2 regions of the Lactobacillus intestinalis genome follow, and region 1 is predicted to be linked to the other one. Evidence: predicted binding sites of a transcription regulator. Region 1 holds the regulator's gene; the other holds the start of a gene.
What was found. The regulator Rex, encoded in region 1, represses fermentation and respiration genes when NADH is low (regulators of the CRP and FNR family bind a similar motif). The targets are predictions, from matches to a motif close to TTGTGAANTANTTCACAA.
Positions count from the first base shown of each region.

Region 2: adhE (bifunctional acetaldehyde-CoA/alcohol dehydrogenase) is a predicted target of Rex. The motif match lies at 10,043-10,060, and genes of this name have one in related genera.

Region 1 is NZ_CP072983.1:379,836-392,560, reverse strand. It holds gene KBW87_RS02045 (peptide cleavage/export ABC transporter) at 1-67, opposite strand, end outside; gene KBW87_RS02040 (LytR/AlgR family response regulator transcription factor) at 64-873, opposite strand; gene KBW87_RS02035 (sensor histidine kinase) at 877-2,277, opposite strand; gene KBW87_RS02030 (hypothetical protein) at 2,288-2,461, opposite strand; gene KBW87_RS02025 (bacteriocin immunity family protein) at 2,634-2,951, opposite strand; gene KBW87_RS02020 (garvicin Q family class II bacteriocin) at 2,973-3,551, opposite strand; gene KBW87_RS02015 (class III bacteriocin) at 3,706-4,692, opposite strand; gene KBW87_RS02010 (LiaF transmembrane domain-containing protein) at 4,757-5,497, opposite strand; gene KBW87_RS02005 (LytTR family DNA-binding domain-containing protein) at 5,487-5,948, opposite strand; gene KBW87_RS02000 (YxeA family protein) at 6,285-6,608, opposite strand; gene KBW87_RS01995 (Rgg family transcriptional regulator) at 6,759-7,607, opposite strand; gene KBW87_RS01990 (redox-sensing transcriptional repressor Rex) at 7,813-8,457, opposite strand; gene KBW87_RS01985 (ABC-F family ATP-binding cassette domain-containing protein) at 8,648-10,573, shown strand; gene KBW87_RS01980 (ATP-binding cassette domain-containing protein) at 11,073-11,675, opposite strand; gene KBW87_RS01975 (hypothetical protein) at 11,685-12,266, opposite strand; gene KBW87_RS01970 (hypothetical protein) at 12,266-12,725, opposite strand, start outside.
Region 2 is NZ_CP072983.1:1,355,451-1,368,175, reverse strand. It holds tRNA gene KBW87_RS06395 (tRNA-Ala) at 47-119, shown strand; rRNA gene KBW87_RS06390 (23S ribosomal RNA) at 245-3,146, shown strand; rRNA gene rrf (5S ribosomal RNA) at 3,215-3,331, shown strand; tRNA gene KBW87_RS06380 (tRNA-Asn) at 3,346-3,418, shown strand; gene KBW87_RS06375 (PTS sugar transporter subunit IIB) at 3,628-4,641, shown strand; gene KBW87_RS06370 (PTS mannose/fructose/sorbose transporter subunit IIC) at 4,652-5,458, shown strand; gene KBW87_RS06365 (PTS system mannose/fructose/sorbose family transporter subunit IID) at 5,487-6,407, shown strand; gene KBW87_RS06360 (DUF956 family protein) at 6,414-6,797, shown strand; gene KBW87_RS06355 (LysR family transcriptional regulator) at 6,836-7,729, opposite strand; partial or broken gene KBW87_RS09630 (DapH/DapD/GlmU-related protein) at 7,844-8,353, shown strand; gene KBW87_RS06345 (amino acid permease) at 8,364-9,740, opposite strand; gene adhE (bifunctional acetaldehyde-CoA/alcohol dehydrogenase) at 10,091-12,715, shown strand.

The DNA of each region.
Region 1 (12,725 bases):
AGGCAGCTCCACAGTCGGTTTCATCAACTTGCGGAATATAGATTGACCTATATTTGAAAATATTCATTCTATACTGTCCTCTCGTTTAGCAAGTTCTTCAGTCGTGTAATTGTACTTAGTAAGTAATTCTCGCATTCTTTTAATGCTGGAACGAGCGAATGTCTCTACGTCTCCATTAATAAATAAAACTTTACGTTCCAATAAGTCTATTGATTGGATATTCTTAGGGTTAGCTAAACAAGACTGACTTATCTTCTCCAACATTGGATTTTCATTGTCGAATTGATTAATGCTACCTAATAATTGAGATTCTCCGGTCTGTCTAATCATTAAGAGTTTGTGTGGAGTTGGCGTTGTAGTTAAGTAAATAATGTCATCAATATTCACATTTCTTACTAAACGACCAATTTTATAAGAAAAGGTCATGGCCTTCATGTAGTTGAACTTATGTAAATTATAGATAGCCACTTCAACGGTCTTTACCATCGTCTTACGAAATTCATCAATATCGCCAGTTTTGACAATATAATCAATTGGCCCTAATCGTCTTCTAAATGTAATTAATGACAAATCAGCATGACTAGTTACAAAGATAATCTGGGCACGTTCGTCACGCTTCTTAATGAGAGCAGCCAAATCAAAACCGCTATCATTTTCAGTACTTTCACCTAGTTCTACATCTAAAAAATAAATACCTCCATCAAGCTTTTGCTCTTTTAGGTAATTAACAGCATCTAAATAATTAGTAGCAGAACCAATATCGAACTCAATTTTTTCATCGTCCGATAAGATCATTTCAGCTGCACCTAAAATCTTCTTAGTTAACTCGATTTGTTGCTGATCATCATCGCAAATAAATACTGGATACTTCATCACTTACTCCTCAATTCCATCGGGTAAAATTGTTAGATTGAATATAAACCAACCGTCTTCTACCGAATAATCAATAATCATACTTTCTTCGTACTTATGCGCTATCTCTTGCACATTGACCAGACCCAAACCCATATGATGCTGTTTAGTGGTGTAATTCTTTTGACTAATTTTATCAGCATTAATTTTTGTAGCTCGAATTTGATTACGAATCTCAAATTCAAAGTCTCCGTCTTCTTGATAATACATTGCATCTACTTGTGCACTTGATTGATCTCCAGTTTCCTTAATTAGTAACTGACTTTCTTCAACAGCATTATCAAAAGCGATACCAATAATTCTAATCAGATCTAAGGAATCTACACTATGCGGAATTTGATCTATCTCTTTCTCACACGCAAAACTGTAGTTAATATCTGCATTATAGAGTTTGGATAATTTAGCGATTGCGATACTCTTTAAGTTTTTATCTTGGATATGATTCACACCTTTATATTTACGGAGAGCTTTTTGATTAAATTGAGTGTTAGTATACTTGGTCAATTCATCTACAACTTCTTGCGTATTACCTTCCTCAGCACTAATTTTTAGACTGTTTAAGATATTTTGATAATCGTGTTTAAACTTACGCAGATCGTCTTCGTTCTTATCTAGATAATCAGTATATTCTTGCAATTGTTGCATTTCTGACTTCAATTGATCTTGCTTCAATGTCAGCTCGCGATTTTTAGCTTCTTGAGCCTTTCTGTCTGCATTAGCAAGCTCTAATTGTAATTTTTGCTCACGCTGTTCTTGTCGAGTCATGAGCTTTTTTTGAATTCGAACCGTCGTAGTATAGGCTAAAACAGCAAAAAGTATTTGAAGTATTAACAAACTTGCATAAACTTCAAATACTAGTCTTATTGCTTTTTCTTTATCCGCAAAATATGAAATAACTTCTCCGGATAAATAAATATAAATCATTAAATAGATAAATATTACATTATTGTCATCACTTAATAATTTATAGATATTTTTATGATACTTGTGTACAAAAATAATTATTACAGTATAAATTATAAAAAATGATAAAAATAGAAAATAGTTTTCACTTGTAATGCCAAAACCATAAATGCATAAAGTAACAATTATAGAAAATAATAAATCAATTACTTCAACTACAGAGCTTGCACCCAAAATTACCTTATTTTTATGAAGAGGCAAATAAAATCCACAAAGGATTAAAATTTGAAGTAAACTAACTCCTACATCATTCTCAATTAAATTAGCCAATAATACAGAACCAAATACAAATCCAATAGAAAATAGCAGATCTTTTTTATTGTATTTTATATTACTAATTTTATAAAAAATCCATAAATCAACTATAGGGGATAAAAATGATTGGATTTCCAATACTTTCATTCTATTTCACCTAAAAGAACCATAAATGATGCTTTTTAGACTTTTTTATTCTTTCTTTAAATTCTTTACAGCTGTATAAACTTACAGTAGGATTAAAAATTCCCCCTTGAACAAATCCTCCTTTAATTTTATTCAATTCCTTTTCTTCAATTTTGACAAACTTTGTTTCGTTCAACTTTTTCATAACTTTTCTTCCTTTCAGCTCACTAAATTTTGCATTACATATTTTACTACATCCCTAATACTTATAATCAAGATCGTCAAATAATGTTATATTTCGATCATATTCGGTAAAAAATAAAATGAACTGAGATCAAATCTTCGTTCATTTTATTAATAATCTTTACTTTTAAAACTTATATTCCATGGAAAAAGCCACCATATATCGCTCCCATGCCGATACCAGACCGTAAATCGCCAGGCTTGCCAATGTTACCGGCAACAATATCACAGTATAATTTTCCCATTCCAGGTGATAACTTACTTCCAATTGCCAGTGGGGTCAAAATATTTTTCAAATGCCAGATCAAATTTGGCAAATAAACATGATGCTCTAATTGATGCTTGGCATACAATAAAATCTCACGTTCATTATTTTTGGTGTCATTGTCCATTAATAAGTCTGTAACTCTATTTAATAAAGCAATCTCTGGATGTGATTTATTTTGACTCATTATACTCATCTCTCTTAAAATTTATCCTACATCTGTAGTTCCCCACCCATAAACAATGGTATCCCATGTAGCTTGACCAATATTTTTTGTAACTCTATAGTGAAATCTTCCATGGCTATCTCTATAACAATATCCATTTGATCCATATCCTACAATTTCTATCTTATGACGTTTATGAGATTTTCTAGATCTTCTAGCAAATGAAACAAATGGGAAATCGCTGACTTCATCCTCACCAGAATCATCAGAAATTAATACAGCACCATTCTCTTTTACCATTCTATTAAAAACTGTTAAAACTTCTTGTTCAGCTTGAACAGCAGATTTTGGTATTCCACTATCTTCTGGCACTTGTAAGACATATTGATTATTTACAATACGAATATATTGACTCATAGAACGCAACTGAGAAGATGTTAATTTTTGTCCATCTTTTATAGCTTGTTCTTTTGTGACACTTTCAGTTGTTACTTTTTGATTAGTAGCAACCGTAGTTTGTGTTTGAGCATGAACTGGAATTGATTTTAAGTTCATAACAGGAAGTAATAAAACCGATGCTAATAATATTTTACTACACTTTGTAAACTTGTTTTTCTTCATAATTACACTCTTTCTTAGTTAATTTCATTAACTAAGAAGTATTGTAGCCAACTATCAGACCTATACCCAATTTCGTCATAAAACGTCCTCCTCGCATCATATTCGGTAAAAAAACTACAAAAAAAGCGAGGAACTAATCCTCGCTAATTTCTATTTAATTGCCGAAGCCTTCAACTTTGTAAATTCTATTCTTTAAAGTAGTTAAGTCACTCTTGCGGTGGTAGGCCACTGTCAAATAAATGTTATTGGCATCAAGAACTTGAACACTTTCAAATTCAGTCACATAGCCTAAAGAATCAAGCACATGGGCATGGTCCAAGTTAGCAACTTCCCACTTGTTTGGATCTGCGCATCCCCATGGAATCTTCACAATTTCACGTGGCTTACCTTCCTTAGCAAGCCCTAAGAAGTCCGTTGTTGGTCCCAATTGACAAGAAACATACACATTATTGTTTTCATCAAGATCATAACCTTGAATTGAAGGAATAAGTTCTCCATCAAAGTTAGGAACATTGAAGGCACCTAAACATTCAAAGTTTTGAATATTCACATCAGAGCCATCAGCTTCTGCTTCGTCCAAAGCCGCATTGATTTGATTCAAATCATACAATGCAAAGTGACCAGTGTGCGATAAGTCGATACTTGCAATCAAAAGCTTAGAATAATCTGGTGAAACTGCAGCCTCAAGCCGTTCTAAGTCTTTTCCAGGATAAGCGACACTATTATCGCCGTAGCCGTAACCTGCACGGTTTAAATAAGACAAACGCGGCATTTCAGTATTGCTATCATATTGCAAAGTACCACTTTCTGGAAGGACTACGCGGGCAATTTGCGTGTCCCACAGAGTGCTACCATGCTTCTTAGGCTTGGTCCCTACAAACCAGCGATCACTTTCACCGGAATAAGTCCAGGTTTGCGTGTGACCTCCAGCCATTCCAGTCAAATAGACTAAAGGACTATCTTCATCAAAGAAAACATGGTCGCCATTTGGTGTTGCTCGATAAACAATAATATCAGTTTGTTTATGAAGTAATTGCAAAGCATAAACATACTTTGAACCTACATCAGAAGCTTGAACGACAACATGGTGTAAGTTTTCAAGTTCGTACATCAAACTAAGATTAACGTCTTTATTTATCATAATAAAACCTCGATGTATAAAAATAACCTTTTCTTTATTTTACACCTAGCTTTATTATTCATGACTAAATATACTTAATCTTAATATCGGAAAAGCGGGCGCGCCCATTAATTACTAGTTGAGGCCCACCACCGTTTGAAGCTCCTTCGATTCTCAAATCGCCGATTCCAGGATTAACATAATTAACCACTTGCCAAGACAAGGGCACAAAGATATCCAAATCGGACATCATAATGTCCAAATTCATGTTAACAATGCCGTTTTTGCTTTCCGCATCATCAAGATAAATGTTCACATCCCCAAACTTGGAGGTCACATCAATAGTTTCAAGCTCTTTTGAATGGATATAACGTGAGACATCCGATAAAGTTTGATTAATTACTACATGATCACCTTGATCATTGGTCACCGTCTCAGTAAAGAGATTATTAGAAAAATCCTCTCTCTTTTCCCTAAAGTCTTTAATTTTCTTATTTGCATAAACAATCGTATGAAATCGATTACGAAAGATAATCCCCAATCCAATTGAAATCAAAATCGCAGCTAAGAGAATTGTCCATGGCACTAAACGGGTGATATGCAACGGTTGTGCATAAATCATCAGTAAAAATGCGACTGAGAAGACACCTTCCGTAATTCTGCGATTAACAATCCCGTCAATTAAGCTAAGAGCAAAGACAATGGTTCCAATAATTGCCCAAAAACCTAGTTTATAAGTCCAAATCCCCATCTGATTGAGCACAACAAAGGTTGCGGCAGCGATAAAGAAAACGCCCCAAAAAATGCGCGAAACTTTATTTCTCATAGTACTTCCTTCTTTCGTCTAGTCGATTACGCAGATCACGATAATAATGACGCGATACATAAACTACCTTATAAGAATCTTGAAATTTTACCTGGCAATTTGAAATCGACCTCGTAATTGCGTAAATCTGATTCAAGTTAAGAATAGTCGATTTTGAAACGCGCATGTAGTTAGCACCCAAAATATCTTCAAGTTCGTAAAGCTTATACTTGACCTGATAAGCATCCCTAGTCGTGTGAGCCATCACTACCTTACTATCAGTTTCAAAAAAGAGGATATCTACCAAATTCAAATAATAGGAAACTTTATCTTTAAATCCTTCAATTTGAGGAATTTTTTCTTGATTTTGCAAAAGCCGATAAAGTTCCTGAATCTGGTCATTCATCTCAGGCGCCGAGATCGTAACTTCAGTTTCTTGATGATCTGGATTAATGTCCAATTTAACTTTCACAATCTCGCCTCCTCTTTCTTATTTCTTAACTTAAGCTTATTTAACTATGATTACGTTTCAGAAGCTACTTATTTTAACTAAGAGGTTAATTTTTGTTTCTAAGTGGTAAAAAAAGCCGCTTTAAACGGCAGCTTCTTAATCGTTATCGTTTTCCTTTACAGACGATTTTCAAATCGCCGATTCCAGGTTCACATAATTAACCACTTGCCAAGACAAAGGCACATAGATATCTAAATCGGACAAGGTTTGATTAATTATCATATGACCGTCTCAGTAAAAAGATTATTAAGAAATTCTCTCTTTTCTGATATTTTTCACTTATGATATAAGTTGGTGTTATTTTACCTTATTTACAAAGTCTTTCTTAGATATATATTTAATCGATTTCACATATTGGCCCCTATGCCTAATCGAAATATATTCTCTTGATGGATCATATCCACCAACATTGTGAAGTCGGTATGATTTTAGCTTGGTGATTTTATGATTATATATTTTTACATTTTTATACTTTTGCGTTCCCGTAGGTACTTGAGCATAACTCACAGTTTCAGAAATAAACGGATTAAATCTATCAAAAACTGCCGTATGACTTATTAATAGGCAACCTAAGATTACTACTACGATGATACTTCTAAATTCCCAAAGTTTCTTTAACATACTTAAACCTCAATTATTCTACGACTACCATTTTTAATTAATTCAATTTTTTGATTCTTGATCTTAATCATGTAGTCGCATTTTTCCAAAATCAGTTAATAATAGTAGACAAGACAAAGAGTTTTTTGTAGTGAATTTCGAAATATCGAATTAAATAAATAAATGATCTGCTATATTCTTCATTCCACTTCTTATAAAAATGCTTCTTAATTCTTCGCTATATGTTTCTTTTCCGTTGTATACATCACTTAGGTAACGCGCTATTATCTTTTTTAATCCAAAAACATCGTCAGCCGGGAGCTCATTAATTAATTTAAAACATTCCTCAATATGCTTATCAATTTTTCTATTTAAAATTGCGTCATACAAATAATTCATACAAATTGTAGAAATCCTAATTTTTATATTTTTCGGAAATTCATTAATATCTTTATACCTACGCAAAAGTTGACCCATTCTCATAACCAAATTTTCTTTATTAAGTACTGGAATTGAGTTACCAAAGATTATTAAAGCCTCATTATCATTTACCCAATCATTTGATTGATAGATATATCGATCTATTTCATCCTTTACTTTCTGATCTAAAGACAGCATATTGTCTTTTAAATCTGCAGTAATAAGCGATGCGCAATATCTTAAAGATTTTGGAATATTAGGCATTTGTACTATCTCTTTTTTTATTTTATCCGCTTTTTTATAATCCTTATTCGTAAAAGCAATATATAATTCCTCAAAAAGTTGTTGAGCTACCGTTGTGCTTTCACTAACAATGTATGAATCCTGAACCAAATCAAAAAAATCATTGATATTAACATGGTTTGATTTCAGTAAAAGAATCAAATCTTCACTATCAATATCTGAGCTAACTCCATTTCTTACATATCCCGATTCTATTTCTGAATAATGTGAGACTGACATATTTATATCTTTAATCCATCTGGCTTGTGTTTTATGTTGAGCCAATCTTTCTTTTTTTAGCGCTTCATTAATTTTCAATTTCTTTCACCTTTTAATCACATATTTGGGAATGAAAAGCATGAGAGGGATTCCCTGTATATTATGCTTTTCTAGCAATAATATATCTAATTTACGTACAAAAAGCGACAGTATCGCTTATGAAATTATCTAGGAACCGATCAGCTACACTCCTGAGGGTAATTAATCTCTATCTGACAAAAAAGCCGCCTTAAACGGCAGCTTCTTAATCGTTATCGTTTTCCTTTTCCGAATCAAGGAAATAAATTAAAGTTTGTAATTCAGTAGCTAAGTCCACGTTTTGAACACGTACAGTTGATGGTGCGGAAAGACGAATTGGCGTAAAGTTCATAATTCCCTTCACTCCAGCTTCAACCATTTCATTAGTTGTAACTTGAGCTGAGCTGGAAGGAACTGTTAAAATTGCAATTGAAATTTGTTGATCACTCAATTGCTTCTTTAATTCGCTCATGTCATAGACTGGTACACCACTTAAAATCTTACCAGTAATGTCCTTATTGATATCAAAGGCACATGAAATTCGAATATTATTGCTACGCTTAAAATTATAGTTAAGTAGCGCTCTACCTAAATTACCAACCCCAACTAATGCTACATTAGTTAAAGTATCTTGATTCAAGATCTTTTTAAAGAATTTTAAGAGATTCTTTACATCATAACCGTAGCCACGTTTACCTAAAGCACCAAAATATGAAAAGTCTCGTCTGATTGATGCACTATCTACTTGTACAGCTTCAGATAATTCTGTGGAAGATACCTTGTCTTTCCCCTCTTCATTAAGGATAATAAGGTAGCGGTAGTAAAGTGGCAAGCGTTTGGCTGTTGCCTTAGGAATTTTTATTTTTTCCATTTGTGAAGCCCCCATGTATTTTATGTTTGTGAATGAACAATCAAGCATTTATATCATACCTGTAAAGTTAGTAGGCTTGCAAGTATATTTTTCACAATCTTAATCTTCACTTCCAATTATACCGTATTTTCACAATACAATTACAAGTCAGACAACTCATTATGTTAGAATATTTTTAGGTGAAAAAATTATGATTATTGCACAAGGGCACGATTTAGAACAACAATTTGGTGCCAATACTCTATTTAAAAATGTTAACTTTTCAATCGATTCAAATGCACGAATTGGACTTGTTGGACCAAACGGTGCGGGAAAGACTACTTTATTAAAGATTATGACCGGTCAAAGAGAACCTACTCAAGGTGAATTTACTGTTAATAAGGGAATTCAAGCCGGTTATATTGCTCAGGAAAACGCACTGGATGAAGATAAGACGATCTGGGATGAAATGGAGGAAGTTTTCACTCCTTTAATCAATAAAGGAAAGAAGCTTGAACAACTCCAAGAAGAAATAGCGGATCATCCCGAAGATAAGGACCTCCTCAAGCGCTACGATCAAATGCAATTCGACTTTGAGCAACAAGGTGGCTATACTTATCCATCTGATATCAAGAGTATTTTGAATGGATTCAAGTTTCCTGAAAATACTTGGCAAAAGAAGATTGGCAGTCTTTCTGGTGGAGAAAAGACGCGCTTAGCTTTTGTAAAGCTGCTCCTTAAAAAGCCACCTTTGCTCTTGCTCGACGAACCTACCAACTACTTGGATATGGATACGTTGGATTGGCTAGAAGGCTTTTTGAAAAACTACGCAGGCGCAATCTTAGTTGTATCCCACGACCAGTACTTCTTAGATCACTTAGCTAACCAAATTTTCGAATTACAATTTGGAACTTTGACTGCTTTTAAAGGAAATTATTCTCAATACATTGCAGAACGCAAATTGCGCGATAAGCAACAACAAGCTGCCTATGAAAAACAACAAGAAGAAATCAAGAAGGACGAAGAATTTATCCAAAAGAACTTGGTGCGTGCCACAACTACTAAGCGTGCACAAAGTAGACGGAAAAAGCTAGAAAAAATTGACCGTATCAAGCCACCAAAGCATAAGTCTAAGGTCAGAATTCACTTTAATAGTGAACGCCCTTCAGGAAAAGAAGTCCTTATCTTGAATGATTTAACCATCGGTTATTCTGATAAAACAATGGTTAAGGACATCTCTTTCCAAGTCAACAAAGGCGATCGCGTAGCAATTATTGGACCAAACGGTATTGGTAAATCTACTTTGCTTAAAACAATTATGAAGCAATTGACGCCAAAAGATGGTTCCATTAAATATGGTGCATCCCTTGACATCGGCTACTACGACCAGGAATTGCAACGACTGGACCCTTCAAAAACCGTCCTTGATACAATTTGGGATCGCCACAAGACAATGCCTGAGCGTGATGTACGTTCAATTTTAGCTAGTTTCTTGTTCACAGCCAAGGACATCGACAAGACGGTTGGTCAATTATCCGGTGGGCAAAAGGCACGTTTGACTTTGACAGTGTTATCACTTGAATATGATAACTTCTTGCTTATGGACGAGCCCACTAACCATTTGGATATTGAAGCAAAAGAAGTTCTTGAAGAAGCTTTAAGCAATTATGATGGAACTTTACTCTTTGTTTCTCACGACCGTTACTTTATCAATCAATTAGCAAACAAGATTGTTTCTGTGCGCGATGGCCATGCCAAGATTTACGAAGGAAACTACTCCTACTATCTTGACGAAAAAGCTAAGCAAAACGCTGGTTTAACTCCTAGTCAAACTGAGGCCGTCCCAGCTGAACCGGTCAAGCAAGTTAGCGAGCAAAAGTTGTCTTACCAAGAACAGAAGCAACGTGATTCACAAAAGCGTAAGCTTCAAAGAGCCGTTGATAATGCCGAAAAAGAAATTGAAGATTTAGAAAATCAACAAACTGAGATTCAAAATGAAATGGCAAATCCTGAAATTGCCACTAACTTTGATAAGCTGGGGCCTCTGCAAGAAAAGCTGTCTGCCGTTCAAGAAAAGCTCGACCAAGCTAATGATGAATGGGAAAAGGCATTGACTGCTTTGGATGAATTTGAATAAACAAAAAACTGCCTTTGAAGGCAGTTTTTCTTATACTAAAATCCGTAAGATGAGTAAAATTATCAAAATGATTGTAGCTCGAATGTATTGATTTAATCTTTTGAAAGGGCAAACGGCTAAAATTAGCCAAATTACTAGCCAAACAAATAGCAAAATGCTAGAAAGAAGAAAATTTTGCTTATTGAAAAAGCTTAAGTGAATAATAAGAAAAGGAACTAGATAAATAAGCAAATTTTTCCAAAATATGGTGAATCTATGTAAGGTGGTAATTTTCCTAATTACTAGAAAATCTTCCACCATTTCCATTTTAGTGCGCGCTAAAAGAATAAAAATCAAATCATAAGCGCTAAGATACACATTTAAGAAAATGAGCCAACGAGATTTATGGACTATGCCAAAATTCACAGCTACCATCTTATCACCAGGTAACATTCCTAAATGTGTTCTAAAGAAAAAGATAATCAAGAAAGTAATTACGGAATACAACCAAAAGATAGAGCTATTTTTCTTCAACTAAGACACCATCTTTTAGTTTTAATTCTCGATCATAAACCAAGTTAGAAATATCATCATGACTTGCGATGATGACAGCGCGCTTTTGCTCTTTAAGTTGCCCAAGTATTTTCACAAAGGTCTCAATACCTTCTTTATCAATTCCGCGCGTTGGTTCATCTAACAAAACGATATTCTGATTTTCCATAATCGCCTGAATAATGCCTAACTTTTGACGCATTCCGATCGAATATCTAGAAACTGGCTGACTATCCTCAGGATCCAAAGAGAATTCTTCCATTAATTCTTTTACTAATTTTTCATCATAGTCATGATTTAGTTCAGCTAAAAATTTCAAATTTTCAAGACTAGATTCATATTCTAAAAATCCTGGATTTTCAATCACGGCACCAATTACATCATCTGTCCCAATTTCAACTGTGCCATCATTCTGCTTCAATATGCCGGTGATAATCTTAAAGATTGTTGATTTGCCTGAGCCGTTTTTACCAATAATATGAATTCTCTGGCCGGGACTAAGAGTAAGGGAGACGTCTTTCAAGACTTCCTTTTTACCAAACTTTTTATTTAAATGTTCTATCTTCAACATATTTTTCTCCTAAAAATAGATTTGATGAATTGCGCGATAAGTGGGATCAAAAATAGGACTGTAGTGTGGTAAAAAACAATTTAACTCAATCCCATAATGATAACCCCCAGTAATTGCCAAAACTAACAATAAAATCAAATAAGGATACGGTAACTTATAAGCACTGAGAAGCAAGAACATCCCTAAAAACATAGCCACCATATTCAAGCCCAAAATTAGAATACCTAAAGTCGGAATGCCAAATTTAAAGCTAGTCTTTAAATTTAAAAGCCAATATGGAACTAATGCACATATCCAAAAGATTGCCCATTCACTTACCACAAGTTGAATCAACTTACCTAAGACAAAATCTGTCTTATTTCGAACTTCAATTGCATCCCTAATACGCCGAATTTTGATCACTTCAATGAAAACCAAAATATAAATTATCGGTTCAAAATAAATCGACATACTATTTTGATAAACAAAAACGAAAGGAATATCACGAATACTGTCCGGGCGATTGTTTAAATACATTCCCGCAACTAATCCCACCATAGCTGATAAGAAGAGCATTAATTTAATAAAGGAACTCGTTCTACTTTTCGTCATTAGGCCCCTCTTTCTTGCTTTTTATGCCAGAATTTAATCAAAGCGAAAATCAAAAGAGCATATATTCCTACAATAATCACATAAGTAGCCCATAATCCTAATGGCGGATTCTGTCCTCCAATAACTAATTGGCCAGGAGAAAATAAATTCGGGGCCGCGAGGATATTAGCAAATTGGATTGTTCCTTTATTCATCGAAATTAATACGACCTCATCAAGTAAAATGGTTCCTAACCCAAAAACTATTCCTAAGGGAACATACAAAGCATTTTTTCTGATAAATAATCCCAGTGCCAAAATAAACACTGTATAGATTCCCCAACCAATTGCCGCTAAAACAATATAAGTTAGGAGATTAACCCATCCATTTGAAGAAAAGTAAATCAGTTTACTTGTAAGTAAGAATTGACTCTTACCACTAAAAGACAATGGAGCATAAAACCAATTAATTAGTATTAGT
Region 2 (12,725 bases), 720 kb from region 1:
AACCGAAATGAGTTAAAGTTATGTCTGTCTAATAATTAAATATTTTGGGGGCTTAGCTCAGTTGGGAGAGCACCTGCTTTGCACGCAGGAGGTCATCGGTTCGAACCCGTTAGCCTCCATTGGATTTCGAAAAGAGATCCAAAAGAGATAGTACGTTGAAAACTGAATACAAACCAAGCAAAAACCGAGACAATCATTGAACAGATTGTAGAGCGACCGAGAAGAGAGAAAAGAACTTGAGTAAGGTCAAGTAGAAAAGGGCGCACGGTGAATGCCTAGGCACTAGAAGCCGATGAAGGACGTGACAAACTACGAAAAGCTTCGGGGAGCTGTAAGTAAGCTATGATCCGGAGATATCCGAATGGGGGAACCCAGTGCAGCGATGCACTATCATGTATTGTTAAGATATATGAAGGAAGACGCAGTGAACTGAAACATCTAAGTAGCTGCAGGAAGAGAAAGAAAGATCGATTTCCTTAGTAGCGGCGAGCGAAGAGGAAAGAGCCCAAACCAGATGATTTATCATCTGGGGTTGTAGGACTGCGACATGTGAGCTTAAGCGATAGCAGAATTATCTGGGAAGGTAAGCCAGAGAGGGTGAGAGCCCCGTAAGCGAAATTGCAAGAGCAGCTAGCAGAATCCTGAGTAGGCCGGGACACGAGGAATCCCGGTTGAATCTGCGAGGACCATCTCGCAAGGCTAAATACTAACTAGTGACCGATAGTGAACCAGTACCGTGAGGGAAAGGTGAAAAGAACCCCGGAAGGGGAGTGAAAGAGAACCTGAAACCGTGTGCCTACAAATAGTCAGAGCACATTCAAGTGTAATGGCGTGCCTTTTGTAGAATGAACCGGCGAGTTACGTTATATAGCGAGGTTAAGTCAGAAAAGACGGAGCCGGAGCGAAAGCGAGTCTGAATAGGGCGAAAAGTTGTATGACGTAGACCCGAAACCAAGTGACCTACCCATGGCCAGGTTGAAGGCGTGGTAAAACGCGCTGGAGGACCGAACCCACGTAAGTTAAAAATTGCGGGGATGAGCTGTGGGTAGCGGTGAAATTCCAAACGAACTTGGAGATAGCTGGTTCTCTCCGAAATAGCTTTAGGGCTAGCCTCGTGGTAGAGGATAATGGAGGTAGAGCTCTGTTTGGACTAGGGGCCCGTCAGGGGTTACTGAATCCAGATAAACTACGAATTCCAGATATCTATACACGGGAGTCAGACTGCGAGTGATAAGATCCGTAGTCGAAAGGGAAACAGCCCAGATCACCAGTTAAGGTCCCCAAATCTATGCTAAGTGGAAAAGGATGTGGAGTTGCGTAGACAACTAGGACGTTGGCTCAGAAGCAGCCATCATTCAAAGAGTGCGTAATAGCTCACTAGTCGAGTGGCGCTGCGCCGAAAATTTACCGGGGCTAAGCATAGTACCGAAACTGTGGATGTGTTTTAAAGAGCACGTGGTAGGAGAGCGTTCTAAGTGCGGCGAAGTCAGATCGAGAGGACTGATGGAGCGCTTAGAAGTGAGAATGCCGGTATGAGTAGCGAAAGATAGGTGAGAATCCTATCCGCCGAAAGACTAAGGTTTCCTGGGGCAGGCTCGTCCGCCCAGGGTAAGTCGGGACCTAAGACGAGGCCGAGAGGCGTAGTCGATGGACAACAGGTAGATATTCCTGTACTGCGTTTAATCGTTATGAGCGAAGGAGGGACGCAGGAGGCTAAGCACGCATGGCGCCGGAAGCCATGTTTAAGCGTCAAGCCAGAGAGTGAGTCAAATGCTTGCTCTTGATGAAGGCAAGGCGCGACGAGGAGCGAACTAAAGTAGCGAAGGTGCTGATGTCACACTGCCAAGAAAAGCTTCTAGCCAGAGAGAACGTACCCGTACCGCAAACCGACACAGGTAGTCGAGTGGAGAACACTAAGGTGAGCGAGAGAACTCTCGTTAAGGAACTCGGCAAAATGACCCCGTAACTTCGGGAGAAGGGGTGCTGATCGCAAGATCAGCCGCAGTGAATAGGCCCAAACAACTGTTTATCAAAAACACAGGTCTCTGCAAAGTCGTAAGACGACGTATAGGGGCTGACACCTGCCCGGTGCTGGAAGGTTAAGAGGAGAGCTTAGCGTAAGCGAAGGTTCGAATTGAAGCCCCAGTAAACGGCGGCCGTAACTATAACGGTCCTAAGGTAGCGAAATTCCTTGTCGGGTAAGTTCCGACCTGCACGAAAGGTGTAATGATTTGGGCACTGTCTCAACGAGAGACTCGGTGAAATTATAATACCCGTGAAGATGCGGGTTACCCGCGACAGGACGGAAAGACCCCATGGAGCTTCACTGTAGCTTGATATTGAGTATCTTTTAAACATGTACAGGATAGGTAGGAGCCAGAGAAAGTAGGACGCTAGTCTTACCGGAGGCAATGTTGGGATACTACCCTTGTTTGAAGGATGCTCTAACCTCGGCCTGTAAGCCAGGCCAGGGACAGTGTCAGGTGGGCAGTTTGACTGGGGCGGTCGCCTCCTAAAGTGTAACGGAGGCGCCCAAAGGTTCCCTCAGAATGGTTGGAAATCATTCGCAGAGTGTAAAGGTATAAGGGAGCTTGACTGCGAGAGATACATCTCGAGCAGGGACGAAAGTCGGGCTTAGTGATCTGGTGGTACCGTATGGAAGGGCCATCACTCAACGGATAAAAGCTACCCTGGGGATAACAGGCTTATCTCCCCCAAGAGTTCACATCGACGGGGAGGTTTGGCACCTCGATGTCGGCTCGTCGCATCCTGGGGCTGAAGTCGGTCCCAAGGGTTGGGCTGTTCGCCCATTAAAGCGGCACGCGAGCTGGGTTCAGAACGTCGTGAGACAGTTCGGTCCCTATCCGTCGTGGGCGCAGGAAATTTGAGAGGAGCTGTCCTTAGTACGAGAGGACCGGGATGGACGCACCGCTGGTGTACCAGTTGTCTTGCCAAAGGCATCGCTGGGTAGCTATGTGCGGAAGGGATAAGCGCTGAAAGCATCTAAGTGCGAAGCCCCCCTCAAGATGAGATTTCCCATGCGTAAGCAGTAAGACACCTCAGAGACTATGAGGTAGATAGGCTGGAAGTGGAAGAGTAGTGATACTTGGAGCGGACCAGTACTAATCAGTCGAGGACTTGACCAAAGCGAAGCAATCGAAACGGTTTTTGCGAGGAATGTATTTAGTTTTGAGCGTAGTAGCTCAAAAAAGAGTGCGGTGGCGATAGCAAGAAGGATACACCTGTTCCCATGCCGAACACAGAAGTTAAGCTTCTTAACGCCGAGAGTAGTTGGTGGGCAACTGCCTGCGAGGGTAGGCAACTGCCGTGCTCTTTTTTTAATATTCCGGCTTAGCTCAGTTGGTAGAGCGCTTGACTGTTAATCAAGATGTCGTCAGTTCGAGTCTGACAGCCGGAGCTAAATAAAAAAAGGATCTGATAACTATCAGATCTTTTTTTGTTGCTTTTTTCACTAGATACCTATATTTAGATTTTATTGAATACGCTTGCATGAGCATAAACATTGATAGAATAATGGATAAGAGATGGGAGATATTTGTTCACTTTTTCATTAGTTTAGAGTATAATAAAAGCGGATTCATTTTTTGATCTAGAGGAGGAAATAACATGGTAGGAATTGTTTTAGCCAGCCATGGTGGTTTTGCAGACGGCATTGCAGAATCTGCACAAATGCTGTTTGGTAAACAAGACAATTTTGCACATGTCATCTTAAAGCCTAATGAGGGTCCAGATGATATTCGTGGCAAAATGGAAAAAGCAATTGCTTCATTTGATAGCCAAGATGAAGTATTGTTTTTAGTGGATTTATGGGGAGGTACGCCTTTCAATCAAGCCAATGCGCTTCTTGATGAGCATGCCGATAAATGGGCTATTGTAAGTGGTATGAATTTACCAATGGTAGTTGAAGCTTTAACGCAAAGAATGATGAATGCTAATGCTACTGCCCATGAAATTGCAACTGCAGTTGTTCAACCTGCAGAGGATGGCATTAAAACTAAGCCTGCTGCCTTAATGCCAAAAACAGAAAAGGCAGCTCCGGCTCAAGATGAAAGCGGTTCAGCTACTAAGAAATCTATTCCAGAAGGTACCGTACTTGGTGACGGACATATTAAATATGTATTAGCAAGAATTGACTCACGTCTACTTCACGGTCAAGTTGCTACTGGTTGGATTCCAGCAATGCACCCAGATCGGGTTATTGTTGTTTCAGATAGTGTTGCTAAAGATGAATTGCGTAAGAGTATGATTCGTGAAGCTGCACCTGCTGGTGTAAAAGCTCACACTGTTCCATTGAAGAAAATGGAAGAAATTGCTAAAGACCCACGCTTTGGTGATACTCATGCACTTCTTTTATTTGAAAATCCTGAAGATGTGTTACGCGCAATTAAAGCGGGCGTTGATATTAAAGAAATCAACGTAGGTTCAATGTCATATAAAGATGGTGATGTTAATGCGAACAACGTATTATCAATGGACCAAAAAGATGTTGATACTTTCCGTGAACTTGAAAAGATGGGTGTTAAGTTTGATGTACGTAAGGTTCCATCAGATAACCCAGGTAACATGGACGCAATTTTGAATAAAGCTCAAACTTTATTAGATGAACAAAATAAAAAATAGGAGAAATTAAATGAACGCTATACAAATGATTTTGGTAGTGGTTGTTGCTTTCCTTGCTGGTACTGAAGGTATCTTGGATGAATGGCAATTCCACCAACCATTAGTTGCATGTACATTGATCGGTTTAGTTACTGGTCACTTGGACTTAGGTGTTATTTTGGGTGGTCAATTACAAATGATCGCCATGGGTTGGGCAAACATTGGTGCCGCAGTTGCTCCTGATGCAGCTTTAGCCTCTGTTGCTTCAGCAATTATTTTGGTAGAAAGTGGTCAAGGAACTAAGGGTATCGGTATGGCTACTGGTATTGCTATTCCATTAGCTGTTGCTGGTTTGTTCTTGACTATGATCGTACGTACTATTTCTACTGCTATCGTTCACATCATGGACGCAGAAGCTAAGAAGGGTAACTGGCGCATGATTAACTTATGGCAATGGATTGCCGTATGTTTGCAAGGCTTAAGAATTGCCATCCCAGCTGCATTACTTCTTGCTATTCCTTCACACTACGTTCAATCATGGTTAGCTGCTATGCCAAGTTGGCTTAGTGAAGGTATGACCATTGGTGGTGCCATGGTTGTAGCCGTAGGTTATGCAATGGTTATTAACATGATGGCTTCAAAAGAAGTATGGCCATTTTTCGCAATCGGTTTCGCTTTAGCTGCTGTTAAGGACTTAACTTTGATTGCTCTTGGTGCTATTGGTTTGTCACTTGCTATGATGTACTTAGCACTTGAAGCAAAAGGTGGTAGCGGTTCTAACAACTCAGGTAATGAAGGTACCGGCGATCCACTCGGCGATATCATTGATGACTATTAAATTGAACGCATAGAGGAGGATTTTATAAATGGCTGATAAGAAAATCAAATTAACAAAAGCCGACCGCTTCAATGTTATGTGGCACTCACAATTCCTTCAAGGTTCTTGGAACTATGAAAGAATGCAGAACGGTGGTTTTGTTTACTCAATGATCCCTGCTTTGAGAAAGCTTTATCCAAACAAGAAAGATATGGCTGCAGCTCTTCAAAGACACTTGGTATTCTTTAACACTCACCCATACTTAGCATCACCTGTACTTGGTGTTACCTTGGCTTTAGAAGAAGATAAAGCTAATGGTGCTCCAGTTGAAGACGAAGCTATTCAAGGTGTTAAGGTTGGTATGATGGGACCTTTGGCCGGTGTTGGTGACCCTGTATTCTGGTACACTGTTCGTCCAATTATTGGTGCCTTGGGTGCATCAATGGCTTTAACTGGTAATGTTGTTGGTCCAATCTTGTTCTTCGTACTTTGGAACATCATCCGACTTGCCTTCTTATGGTACACACAAGAATTTGGTTACAAGGCTGGTTCTGCTATTACCAGTGATATGTCCGGTGGTTTGCTTCAAAAGGTAACTCGTGGAGCTTCCATGATGGGTATGTTCGTTTTAGGTGCCTTAATTGAACGTTGGGTAAATATTAAATTTACTCCTGTTGTTTCTAGAACCCCTATTCAAAAAGGTGGTTACATCGAATGGGATAAGCTTCCATCTGGTGCCAAGGGAATCCAACAAGCTTTGCTTCAATGGAACAAAGGCGATGGCATGTCATTAACTAAGACTAAGACCACCACTTTGCAAGATAACTTAGATCAATTGATCCCAGGTTTAGCAGGTCTTCTTTTAACCTTCCTATGTATGTGGCTTTTGAAGAAGAAAGTTTCACCAATTTGGATCATCATTGGTATCTTCGTTGTTGGTGTTCTCTTCCACGTATGGCACATTCTTTAGTCAAAAATGGTTAAATCAATTAATACAAAAGTCGATCTCACAATAACTGCAACATGGTTTCGTGGTATTGCGTCTTATGGAAAAGTTATGATCGGCGATAAAGCTTTTGAATTTTATAATGAAAAAAATATAGGTGATTTTGTCCAGATTCCTTGGGAAGAAATTACTTATGTAGTAGCTGATGTTCGTTTTCATGGAAAATATATTCCACGTTTTGAAATTAGAACAAAAAAGAATGGAAACTTTATTTTTGCAACGCAAGATTCTAAAAAGACTCTGCGAGCTATAAGAAAGTACATTCCAGCCGATCGTATGCGTCAATCTTTATCTTTACGACAGAAATTGACGTTGAGTTTTAAGAATATGATTAATAAAGTTCATAAAAAATAGAAAAATGCCTAGTTACAATCGTAGCTAGGCATTTTTTGTTAGTCGAATTTTACATCATCCATAATAGAAGCTTTTAATCGATCAAGAAACAGCTGAGCAACTGGTGATAAGGTGGTCTCTTTTTTCCAAATGATATTAAGTGGCTGATAGATGGCTGGTTTTAAAGGAATAAATACAAGGCCCGATTCTGCAGAAGTATTGGCAAGTTTATCAAGAGTAAGCATAATAGCTGCATGATTTTTTACTAAAAGCGTCCCATTGTAGCTTAGATTATAGGTACCGATAATATTTACTTGCTCTTTATAATTACCAAACCAATTGTCAAAAATTCCATAAGTTTCGGCTTGCTGAGAATTGATAATTTGTCGATTAACAATATCATTCGGAGTTATATGTTCTTTTTTTGCCAAAGGATCGTCACTTGCTACCAAAACACCCCAGGTGTCTTTTTCAGGGAGCTGCATCGATGCATAGCCATTAAGAGGTAGATTACCTATGATAACTGCAAAATCGACTGTACCCGTGTTTAAGCGTTTCTCCGCGAATTGATAATCTCCACTTAAAATATGAAGTTTAACTGTAGGATAATCTTGAACGATATTGCTCATCACATTCACGATTCGTTGCATAGCAATACTTTCCCCAGCAGCGATTGTGAGATCTCCACTAATAATTGCCGTAGATTGCAAGTTACGTTTAGTTTTTTCGCTTAAGGTCAAAATTTCTTTGGCTTGTTCTTGTAAATATTGGCCTGCAGGAGTTAATGTTAATTGCCGAGGCTTACGGATAAATAGTTTAACTCCTAATTCATCTTCTAAGTCAGCTATTTGTCTAGAAAGAGCAGGTTGTGAAACTAATAGTTTTTCAGCTGCTCGAGTCATATTTAGTTCTTGTGCAGTTGCTAAAAAATAATTTAATACTCGTAATTCCATAATCTCACCATAAATTATTGTTGTTGTAATTAATAATTAATGAGTTTTTTACATTGCTTAGAATACCTTTTAAACTTAAATTTAGCAATAAGTTTAAGTAAAGTAGGGATGAAAATGGAAAGTAATAAAATACATCAAATAATAGAGCAGAATCAACGGCTATTACAAAACTTGAATACGCAGAGACGCTGTGAATATAAAATTCGTCAACTAATCGGTGAGATTACGGGCGAAAAGATTTCAGATAGTGTAGAGATTCGTCTTCCATTTTTCACAGACTAATGGGAGAAATATCAAGCTTGGGAAAGATATTTTTATTAATTCCAATGTTACAATGGTGGACTTAGGTGGAATAGTAATTGAGGATCATGCTTTCATTGGACCAGAAGCGTATTTGATCAGTGTCAATCACATGATTGATCCAAAGCGGCGCAAAGAATTGATTTTAAAAATGGTCCATTTAGAAAAAATGTTTGGATTGGAGTGGGCGCTAAGATCTTACCAGGAGTGACAGTTGGAGAAAACTTAATTGTTGCGGCTGGAGCAGTAGTTACAAAAAGCGTACCTAAAAATAGTGTTATAGCAGGAGTCTCAGCCAAGATAATAAAAAAAGTAGCTCAATAGAGCTACTTTTTTAGTTTTCGTTTTTCTCTTTATCCCAAATTTTGGTAATACCATATAAAATAATGAAAATTAAAATTGCGGCTATCATTGGGATGCGGTAGCTTGGTAAGATTAAAAGTAAGATAATCATTAAACCAAAGAACAACAAAATTAAGTAATCAAGATATGGGAAGCCCGGCATTTTAAAATCATTCAATTCAGATTCTGGAGTTCTTCTACGATAAGCAATATGAGTTAAAGTCATCAAACACCAAATAATCAAGAACATACTAGTTGAAGTTGATGAAATAAAGTTGAATGCTTGGTCTCCAATAAGGAAAGTAATAAGGGGAGCCAGCCCCATTAAAACTGCGGATAAAATTAAACCATTTTGAGGCAATTGTCTATGTGACAAATGTCCAAAAGTTTCGTTCCATTTTCCTTTTCCGTTAAAAGTAACAGAAAATAGCAATCGTCCCGCACTATATAAAAAACTGTTAGTTGAGGAAACAGCCGCTGAAATAACTACAAAGTTAATGATTGAGCTAGCATTTTTTATTCCAGTGGCACCCAGAGCCTCCACAAAAGGACTAGAATTCGTGGAAACTTTTGACCATGGGATTACAAGTAAAATGGCTAAAATAGCTAATACATAGAACAAAATAATTCTAACTGGTAATTGATTAATTGCATTTCTCAAGGTAACCTTTGGGTTTTGTGCTTCAGCTGCGGTTAAACCAATTAGCTCAACTCCAATAAAACTGAAGATAACCATTTGGAATCCTTGTAAAAATCCTTTTCCTCCACGTGCGAAGAAGCCACCATTATCGTCTAAATTGGCAAATGTTACAGGTCCAAAACTTGTTTTACCGCCAGTAACAAGTAAGTAGCCAATTAAAATTACAAAAGCTACAATCGTTACAATTTTAATAATAGCAAAGCTAAATTCCAGATTACCGAATACTCTTGCGGAAATTAAATTAATTATTAACAAAAGGACAATGGTAATCAATCCTGGAATCCACGGTTTTAGTTCCGGGAACCAATACTGAAAATAGATCCCTAAAGCTGTGGTTTCAGCCATCCCTAAGGTAATCCAACTTAACCAATAAAGGTATCCAGTAATAAACCCGATGTTTTTCCCTAAATACTTTTCAATAAAGTCAATATAAGTATGTTTGTTTAGGTCGGACATAATTAGTTCGCCTAAAGCACGCATAAGTAAGAAAAGGAAGATTCCTACAATAATGTAAATCAGAATAACGCTAGGACCGGCTCGGTGAATACTATCTCCAACACCAAGGAACAGTCCAGTTCCAATTGTACCGCCTAAGGCAATTAACTGAATATGAGCATTGCTAAGCGTTCGTTTATAACCAGAGTTAGTTTGCGAATCCTTTTTTGTCATTCAATTTCTCCCTTTTTAGTATAAATATACTTAATATTTTATCATTCCTAAGAAATGATGATAGGGGTAAGTATAATTTTTAAAAAAATCTAAACTTCTAAAGAAATATTAAAGATAGCATAATAGGTAAAAAATTAGCGAACTATAAATTATTTAAAAAGTTTGTTAATTCACAAACAAATATTTTAGATAGCGCTTTCATTGATGGCGTATTTAAAATACAGCTGGATAGGGATGTTTGCTCAGTTGTAATATTAGTAACGTAACCATTTACATTTAAAATTAAAGTGCTATAGTAAATATTGTAAATTGGTTCACAAGAAATAGTAAATCTTAGAGGTAATTAAATAATGGCTAAGGTACAACAAAAACAAACTCTTACTGAAGAAGAGAAAAACAAGCAAATATACAACATGGTTGATGATTTGGTAAAAAGATCACATGTTGCATTAGATAAAATGGCCAACTTCACTCAAGAACAAGTTGATAAAATTTGTGAAGCAATTGCCACTGCTGGTGAACAAAATGCTTACCCACTTGCAAAGATGGCAGTTGAAGAAACTCAACGTGGTGTTGTTGAGGATAAGACCACTAAGAATATGTATGCCAGCGAAAATATTTGGAACAGTCTTCGTCATGAAAAGACAGTAGGCGTTATTGAAGAAGATAAGGAACAAGGCTTAATTAAAATTGCTGAACCAAAAGGTGTTATTGCTGGTGTAACTCCAGTCACCAACCCAACTTCTACGGTTATTTTCAAGACGATGCTTGCTTTGAAAACTAGAAATACAATTATCTTTGGCTTCCACCCACAAGCTCAAAAGTGTTGTGTTGAAACTGCAAAAATTTTACAAAAAGCAGCTGTTGAAGCTGGTGCCCCAAAGGACGCCATTCAATGGATTAGCGAGCCAAGCTTGACTGCAACTAACGATTTGATGACTAATCCAGGTGTTCAAACTATCTTGGCTACTGGTGGTCCTGGAATGGTTAAGGCAGCTTATTCATCTGGCAAACCTGCAATTGGTGTTGGTCCTGGTAATGGTCCTTCATACATTGAAAAGAGTGCCAACATTGATCGTGCCGTTTACGATATTGTTTTATCTAAGACTTTTGATAATGGTATGGTTTGTGCTTCTGAAAACTCAGTTGTAGTTGACGATGAAATCTATGATCGAGTTAAGGAAGAATTTAAGAATTGGAATTGTTATTTCTTAAATAAGGAAGAAATCAAAAAATTTGAAAAGCACTTCATTGATCCGAAGAGAGGCACAGTTGCTGGTCCTGTTGCTGGTAAGTCAGCATATGAAATTGCTAAACTTTGTGGAGTAGATGTACCACATAATACTAAGGTAATTATCGCTGAGTATGAAGGCGTGGGTAGAGACTTCCCATTATCAGCTGAAAAGTTGTCACCTGTCTTTACATTATATCGTGCTAAGAATTACGAAGATGCATTTAGAATTTGTACTGATCTTCTTAACTATGGTGGTCGTGGCCATACAGCTGGTATTCATTCTAATGATGATGCGATTATTAGAAAATTCGCAATGAAGATGGATGCTTGCCGTATCTTGGTTAACTCTCCAGCCGCTTTAGGTGGGATTGGTGATCTTTACAACAACATGCTTCCATCACTTACCTTAGGTACTGGTTCATACGGGGCTAATACATTCTCACACAACATTGGTGCTAGAGATTTGCTTAATATTAAAACTGTTGCTATGCGTCGTGATAACATGCAATGGGTAAAAGTTCCAGCAAAGACTTACTTTGAACATAACGCTGCTAACTACTTGCGTCACATGCCTGATGTTCACCGTTTCTTCATCGTTACTGATGAGGGAGTAGCTGCGCAAGGCTTTGCTGATGAAATTACTGCTATCATTTCAAAGCGTCGTGGTAACAAGGAATATGAAGTATTTAAGGCTGTAACGCTTGATCCAACTACTGATGTAATTAAAGATGGTGTTCACAGAATGAACATCTTCAAGCCAGATGTAATTGTAGCCATTGGTGGTGGTTCAGTCATGGATGCTGCTAAAGCAATGCGTCTATTTTATGAAAATCCAGAGATGACTTTTGAAGAAGCATATCAAAAGTTCCTTGATATCAGAAAACGTGTCGTTCGCTTCCCAAAGGCTAACAACGTTAAACTTGTATGTATTCCAACTACCTCAGGTACTGGTTCAGAAGTTTCTCCAGTTGCAATTATTAAAGATGCTGAAACTGGAATTAAGCACACTTTATGTGATTACGCATTAAACCCAGATGTTTCAATTGTTGATGATCAATTTGTTGAAGAACTTCCAAAGCGTTTAATTGCTTGGTCAGGTTTTGAAGCTTTAGGTCACGCAATTGAAAGCTATGTTTCAACAATGGCTACTGACTTTACTCGTGGATGGTCACTAGAAGCAATCAAGACTATTTTCGATAATTTGAAGGCTTCCTATGATGGTGATATGGAAGCTAGAAAGAGAATGCATGATGCTGCCACGATTGCCGGAATGGCTTACTCCAATGCTTTCTTAGGCCTTGAACACTCAATTGCTCATACAGTTGGTTCAACCTTTGATATTCCAAGTGGAGTCAGCGATGCAATTGCTCTTCCACAGGTAATTCGCTTCAATAGTAAACGCCCAGAAAAGCTTGCTATGTGGCCACATTACTCAGTTTACAGAGCTCAAAAAGACTACGCTAATATTGCTAGAGCTCTTGGTTTGACTGGTAAGAATGACGAAGAATTAGTTAAAAAATTAGTTCAAAAGATTATTGATTTAGCTCACTCAGTTGGTATTAAACTTGCCTTCAAGGAATATGGAGTTGATAAGATGAAGTTCCACAGTAAGGTTGCTGACTTAGCCGTTGAAGCTTATGGCGATCAAAACACTGTTACTAACCCAGTTGCTCCATTAATTCACCAAATCGGTATTTTGATGGAAGACTGCTATGAAGGTAAAGGTATTAATGAAAAGTAGTTTGTAAACA